DNA from 2 places in the Shewanella sp. cp20 genome. Region 1 is predicted to be linked to the other one. Evidence: riboswitches for the same ligand, from Rfam matches in the RefSeq annotation. Region 1 holds a riboswitch; the other holds the start of a gene.
The links. Region 1 has a riboswitch for lysine ahead of DB48_RS05665 (Na+/H+ antiporter NhaC family protein). Riboswitches for the same ligand answer to the same signal wherever they lie in the genome.

Region 1 (3,328 bases):
GGGAATATTAACCATAAAAAATGCCGCTCCATGAGCGGCATTTTTCTTGTCTGTGTGGTATCGACAGGTCACTTATACAAATCGTAATAAATAATTGATCATTCTAGCTTGTTAAAACGCTCGATAACTGTATCAGTATTTTTAATTGTAGAATAACTACTTATCTAAAAATCCTGCTTTGTTCTCAAGCGTTTTTCCTGCGCTATTTCTGATCACATATTTACTGTGATTGGTATTAAACCGGACGGTTAGCCTTATGACGCAGCACCAGAATGCTCACCACAAACACCCCACTACAGGCGGCCAGTCCCGCGCCAACCGACTCGGTAAAGCCCAGCACGGTATAACCTACCAGGCTGATCCCCGCCACGATGAGGGCATAGGGTAGCTGAGTCAGCACATGGTCTATGTGGTGACAGTTCGCTCCGGTAGACGACAGGATAGTCGTATCCGAGATGGGCGAGCAGTGATCGCCAAACACGGCGCCCGCCAGCACTGAGGCCAGCATAGGCAGCATCATGTTGGTGTGGGTGCCCATGGCCATATCGGCGGCAATCGGTAGCATGATACCGAAGGTGCCCCAGCTGGTGCCGGTAGAGAAGGCCGTCAGACCCGCCAGCACGAACAGCACGGCAGGCAGCAGCGCGAACGGAATGTTACCCGTCGCCAGGCTCGCCATATACTTACCCGTCTCCATCTGACCGATCACCCCGGAAATGGTCCAGGCAAACAGCAGAATATAGATGGCGGGCAACATGGAGCGCGCCCCGGCCAGCACGCCTTTAAAGATAAGCGCCTTGTCCAGCCCCTGAACGGCCACCAGCACTAGGGTAGCAGCCAGACCAATCACGGCACCGAAGAAGAGCGATGAGGCCACATCCGTCTTCTCGAACGCCCCTATCACGCTGAAGGGCAGGTTTTCCGCGGCCAGCGCAGCGGCGCCGCTGTCGATCATGAAGTAGATGGTGGCAAATACCAGCACGGTAATTGGCAGGAACAGGCCTAAGATCTTACCCGAATCCGCCTCTGGCAGGTCGCTGTTGGCGCCTGGCGGCAGGCCCTTGGCCTCGTCATACAGGTTACCCTTCTGGGCGTTTAGCTCATGCTGGCGCATCGGCCCCACATCCAGCCCCATGAAGGCCACACATAGCAGCAAGACCAGGGCGAAGATGGCATAGAAGTTCATCGGGATCATCTGGATAAACACGCTCAGATGGCCGGTGTCGGCAAAGCCGTGGGCGGTGAGTATGCCGCCGATCAGCGCGATGATGTACGCCCCCCAGCTGGAAACGGGCGAGATCACGCAAATAGGTGCGGCGGTCGAGTCCAGCAGGTAGGCCAGCTTGCTGCGGGAGATATAGTATCTGTCGGTGAGCGGCCGGGCGACGCTGCCCACGACCAGGCTGTTGAAGTAGTCATCGATGAAGACCACGCAGCCCAGGAACATGGTGAGCAGCTTGGCATCGCGCTTATTACGAATATGCTGACGGGCCCAGTCGGCAAAGGCCTTGGCGGCACCGCTCACGGTAATGAGTGCGGTGATCATCCCAAGTAGGATCAAGAAGCCCAGCAGATAGACGTTCCAGCTGTTTAAGGCGCCATCATCCCACACCAGGCCCACCACCTGTTGTCCCAGGTATTGGCCCATGTCCAGCGGTGAAAAATCGGCAATTAACATTGCCCCCAGGAGGATCCCCACACCGAGTGAGAGCAGGACGCGGCGGGTAAAGATCGCCAGCAGAATCGCCACCACGGGCGGCAGCAAAGAAAGTGCCGAATCGGCATAACTCAAAGTTGTCATTGTAAAATATTGTCTTCGTTTAAATACGAATGGAGGGCAACTGAACTGGTGGGATATAGCATGAGATATTACACCTGTCCTATCAGTAGCGCTCCATAGTGATACCCATTCTCGGTATACCTTCCACTTATCAATCCAGATAAGAAGCACTATGGCAGTGCTGCCTCTATTCGATGACAGCCCCAGCGGCAAGTCTTGATCAACTCCACCACTTCGGCACCAAATCCTTTCATATTCGCTTAACGGCATCACCCTAACGAATACTACTGATATTTAATGCACCTCTACGTCTCAGGACGCCTGCCAATGTCACTATCGGCAAACGTGAGGCACATAAAAACACAAGCGGCTTTAAGGACGCTACCTCAAAGCCGCTCCACGTGATCTATATCACACTAAATTTTAGATGAACACCAAAGTGCTCACCAAGCATTTACATTTTATTAAATAAGTTCGAGTAGCTTAGGCACTGCCTCGAACAGATCCGCTTCCAGACCATAGTCGGCCACCTGGAAGATTGGCGCCTCTGGATCTTTGTTGATCGCCACGATCACCTTAGAATCTTTCATCCCCGCTAAGTGCTGGATGGCACCCGAAATACCCACGGCGATATAGAGGTCCGGCGCGACAATCTTACCCGTCTGACCCACCTGCAGATCGTTTGGCACATAACCGGCGTCAACCGCGGCGCGAGACGCACCCAGTGCACCGCCCAGCTTATCGGCCAACTGCTCGAGAATCGCAAAGTTCTCGGCGCTGCCCATGGCACGACCACCCGAAACCACAACAGAGGCCGCACCAAGATCGGGACGCTCAGACTCAGACAGGGTCTGCGAAACAAACTCGACATCGCCGCTGTACTCGTTATCCAGGGTCTGCACCGAGGCACTACCGTCCTGGGCAACCGCATCGAAGGCACTGGCGCGAACCGTCATCACCTTGATGGCATCCAGGCTCTGAACCGTCGCCATGGCACTACCGGCATAGATAGGACGCACGAAAGTATCTTCGCTGACCACTTCAACCACTTCAGAGATCTGCGCCACATCTAAAAGGGCCGCAACGCGTGGCAGTGCATCTTTACCGACACTCGAAGCCGCCGCCAGGATGTGTTGATACTCGCTGGCCACAGAAACGATCAGCGATGACAGGTTTTCGGCGATGGCGTTGGCATAAACGGCGCTATCGGCCACCAATACCTGACGCACACCGGCAAGCTGCTTGGCGCTCTCGACTGCGGCGCCACAGTTATGACCGGCCACCATCACATCGACTTCGCTACCGATCGCCTGAGCACAAGCAACTACCTTGGCGGTATCGAGTTTTAAAGTCGCATTATCATGTTCTGCTATTACTAGAATCGCCATTTAGATCACCTTCGCTTCATTCTTTAGCTTGTCCACTAGCTCCTCGACAGAAGCCACCATAATACCCGCTTGACGCTCGGCAGGCGGTGTCACCTTGAGCACCTTCTGATGCTGCTTCAGGGTCACGCCCAGGCTATCTACCGTGATGGTATCGAGCGGC
Region 2 (3,328 bases), on a different contig from region 1:
GAGCTCGCCAACCTTTAACGTAGAACGAGTTGGTTTCATCATTGGCCTTCGAAAAGATTCTGATGCAGCGCACTCACCACCTGAGCCGCCTCAGACTCGGCCACCAGGACACACAGGTTGTGCGGGCTTGCCCCCTGACAGATCATGCGCACATTATGGGGTTCGAGTACTTCGAAGACCCGGCGACACACACCGGCCGTAGTGGCAATCTTATTGCCGACGATCGCCACCAGCGCCAAGCCCTCTTCTACCCGCACCCGGCAGTGCTGTGACAACTCCTGCAGCAAGGCCTCGCTCAGCAGGCTGTTTCCTGCCGAATCTGATCCCGTCTTATCTAAGGTCAGCGAGACGTTTACCTCTGAGGTAGTGATCAAATCCACGCTGATCTTATGCCTTGCTAGGGTGGCAAAGGTTTCGGCCAGGAAGCCCTGGGCATGCAGCATCTGCAGGCTATGCAGATTGAGTAGCGTCTGGTCGCGTCGCACCGCTACGGCGCGATAAATAGGCTCGTCGTTCACCTGATGACGAATCCAGGTGCCGCCAAGCTCAGGCGCCTTACTGGAACCGACAAATACCTGAATCTTGTGTCTAACCGCTGGTAATATGGTGGCAGGATGCAGCACCTTGGCGCCGAAGGTTGCCATCTCGGCCGCCTCGTTAAAACTGATCTCTGGGATAGGGCGAGCATTGGGCGCCAGCCTTGGATCGGTAGTAAAGATGCCTGGCACATCCGTCCAGATCTCCACCGCCGAAGCATCCAGCGCCTCGGCCAGCAGCGCGGCTGAATAGTCACTGCCACCACGGCCCAATGTGGTGGTCGCCCCCTGCTCATCGGCGCCAATAAAGCCTTGAGTCACGATACGCTGCTCTCCCAGCAGTGGTAGCAGGTGCTCGGTACATAGCTGCTTTACCGCCTCGATCTGCGGCTCGGCGCGGCCGAAATGACTGTCGGTGCGCATCACCTGACGTACATCGAAGGCACTCGCCCGCTCGCCCTTCTCTCTTAACACGGCAGCAAAGAGCACAGACGAGCACTGCTCACCCTGAGCCAATAATTCATCTATGGTCGCCTTGCTGCGATGCTGGCAAAGCGACTCACTCAGGCTGGCAATCTTACTTAAGATGGCATCGAGACGCGCGGCCACATCGTGGGGCTGGCCCAGCTCGTCGAGGATCTTATATTGAATAGAGGCAATCGCCTTGAGTAACTGCTGACGACGCTCAAAATCCACACGCTCCTGAGTCAGTTCCACCAGGAGATTCGTCACACCACTCGAGGCGCTCACGACTACAACGCGGGTATCGGGATTGGCCAATACGATATCGGCACAGCGGTTCATCGCCTCATAATCGGCGACAGAGGTTCCACCAAACTTAGCAACAACAATAGACATTAGCGCACCTCAACCCAAATAGCCGACGATGACACGAAAGAAATAGATAACATTGAATACGCTCCGAACTCACTTCGTTCGAAGAGCCTGGTGCAAAGATGACGCACCCCAAGACGGGAAACAGCGATTGCCACCAGAAGCTCTCCACCAAAAAACAGGTGACAATCGGTGGGATTCAGCCCAGTCGACCGATAAACAGATGAAACCAAACATCTCTTTACCTCGGCGTTAATCTCCCTCATAAACCGTCAACGGAGTTTGGACTCCTCGGGCTTACTACCTAGTTAACGCTCCTCTTCTGTATCACTAACCTTATCGATCAGGATGCAAGAAAACTATCAAACAACCGAATAAAAAGTCAACGATATTTTAGCCAGTCATGATGAAAGCCATTCAACATAGACGGCCCTAGGGTCTGTTGACCTTTCGCGTTCATTTTTGCAGCATTCTGTATCGATTTTATACAAGGCAGAGCGATTGTAATGTAGTGTGCTACATCAATGAGCGATAACGCAGTAGAAAAATGATACAGACACTGCCCGCAGAGTTCGTCTTGAGCACGTTCAACTCTTTGTTGCTCGGCATTTATACAGAATAACTATACTACAAGCCTCGTGCCGTGATTTGAAAGTGCTCAATTAGAACAAAATTTGTGCTCAAAAGGTCAGCAGGCCCTAACGACTAATGTCCGGCAGTTCGCTAACCAGGCAGACCCTTGCGGAAAACTTACCTAAGGTGACCTCATCATACGCGGCCAGACAAGGCACCAGTTGCAGTTCATCCTTATCGACAAAGTAGATGGCGTTTTGATTAAACACCTTTCCCAGATCCACCGCGGCAGCCTTATCGATAGAGACCGCCCAGCTCTTTTCCATATGCCCCCGATCGCTGGAGGCGCCGATCAGGGCACGATAGGGGTATTGCAGGCGTTGAATATGACGTTGAAGCTGTTTATCGAGGAGGCGGTTTTGCGAGGGAGAAAGGTGTTGGCCTTTAGGATTATGAGCGGTAATGATTGCAAATGATAACGAGGGAGAGAAAGGTTGAGTGAGTAAGAATTGCGTTTGCTGATAGCATTGCCAAAAGTGTTCGTTCGCTGTGCTCATCACTAAAATATTCCTAAATTAGATTCAGTCGATTATAGCAAAATTCGCTCACCTTCCTAGAGGTGTGAGGCAGGTCACTTTATGAATTTTTATTAATATCATTAAAATCAAACACCTAAGGAAAACAATGTGACTTACATCAAATCTCAAAGGAATTTTGTTAACATTTCATTTGTTAACAAATGACTAAAACGAGTACAATAAGTTCGTTGATTCACTTCCACTCATCTCACGATGAAATACTTTTTGTTACATCTTGTCGGCGACAAGGTCATCAAAAGTTAGTCAATTTCCTGTATAAAATGTGAGCTTAGGCTGATTTAGCATTTAAACTTGAAAATATTAAATAGTTAACGGAACTATTCCCAACTATTGTTAATCGAAGTGAATAGCAGTTCGCGTGTCTTTTGAAAGAGATACGTATACTTTACTAATCATGAAGTGTGTTGCTGTATCAATAGTTTTTTGATGAAAGCACTAAGTGAGTTCAGTAATTGTCGCGAAGACAGATAGGGCGCAGCAGCACCAACTAGCGCTCATGGTTAGAACAGTTTTAAACAAATATTAGGTAAATAAACATGCAAAACCCGCACATTCTGATCGTTGAAGATGAAGCCGTTACCCGGAACACGCTAAGAAGTATTTTCGAGGCTGAAGGATATGTGGTAACTGAAGCCAATGATGGCGCAGAGATGCATAAAGCCATGCAGGAAAACAAGATCAATCTAGTGGTAATGGATATCAACCTACCCGGTAAGAATGGTCTACTGCTTGCGCGTGAACTTCGTGAAATCAACAACATCGGCCTTATCTTCCTTACCGGCCGTG

Region 2: it holds a riboswitch for lysine, as region 1 does, so the genes downstream of both, lysC (lysine-sensitive aspartokinase 3) here and DB48_RS05665 (Na+/H+ antiporter NhaC family protein) in region 1, are expected to answer to the same signal.

What each region holds. Positions count from the first base shown of each region.
Region 1 is NZ_JPII01000017.1:225,645-228,972, reverse strand. Features, by position in the region: gene DB48_RS05665 (Na+/H+ antiporter NhaC family protein) at 236-1,801, opposite strand; lysine riboswitch at 1,880-2,096, opposite strand; gene DB48_RS05660 (electron transfer flavoprotein subunit alpha/FixB family protein) at 2,245-3,168, opposite strand; gene DB48_RS05655 (electron transfer flavoprotein subunit beta/FixA family protein) at 3,169-3,328, opposite strand, start outside.
Region 2 is NZ_JPII01000027.1:59,652-62,979, reverse strand. Features, by position in the region: gene DB48_RS09845 (succinylglutamate desuccinylase/aspartoacylase family protein) at 1-39, opposite strand, end outside; gene lysC (lysine-sensitive aspartokinase 3) at 39-1,394, opposite strand; lysine riboswitch at 1,524-1,700, opposite strand; gene DB48_RS09835 (DUF3293 domain-containing protein) at 2,069-2,500, opposite strand; gene arcA (two-component system response regulator ArcA) at 3,079-3,328, shown strand, end outside.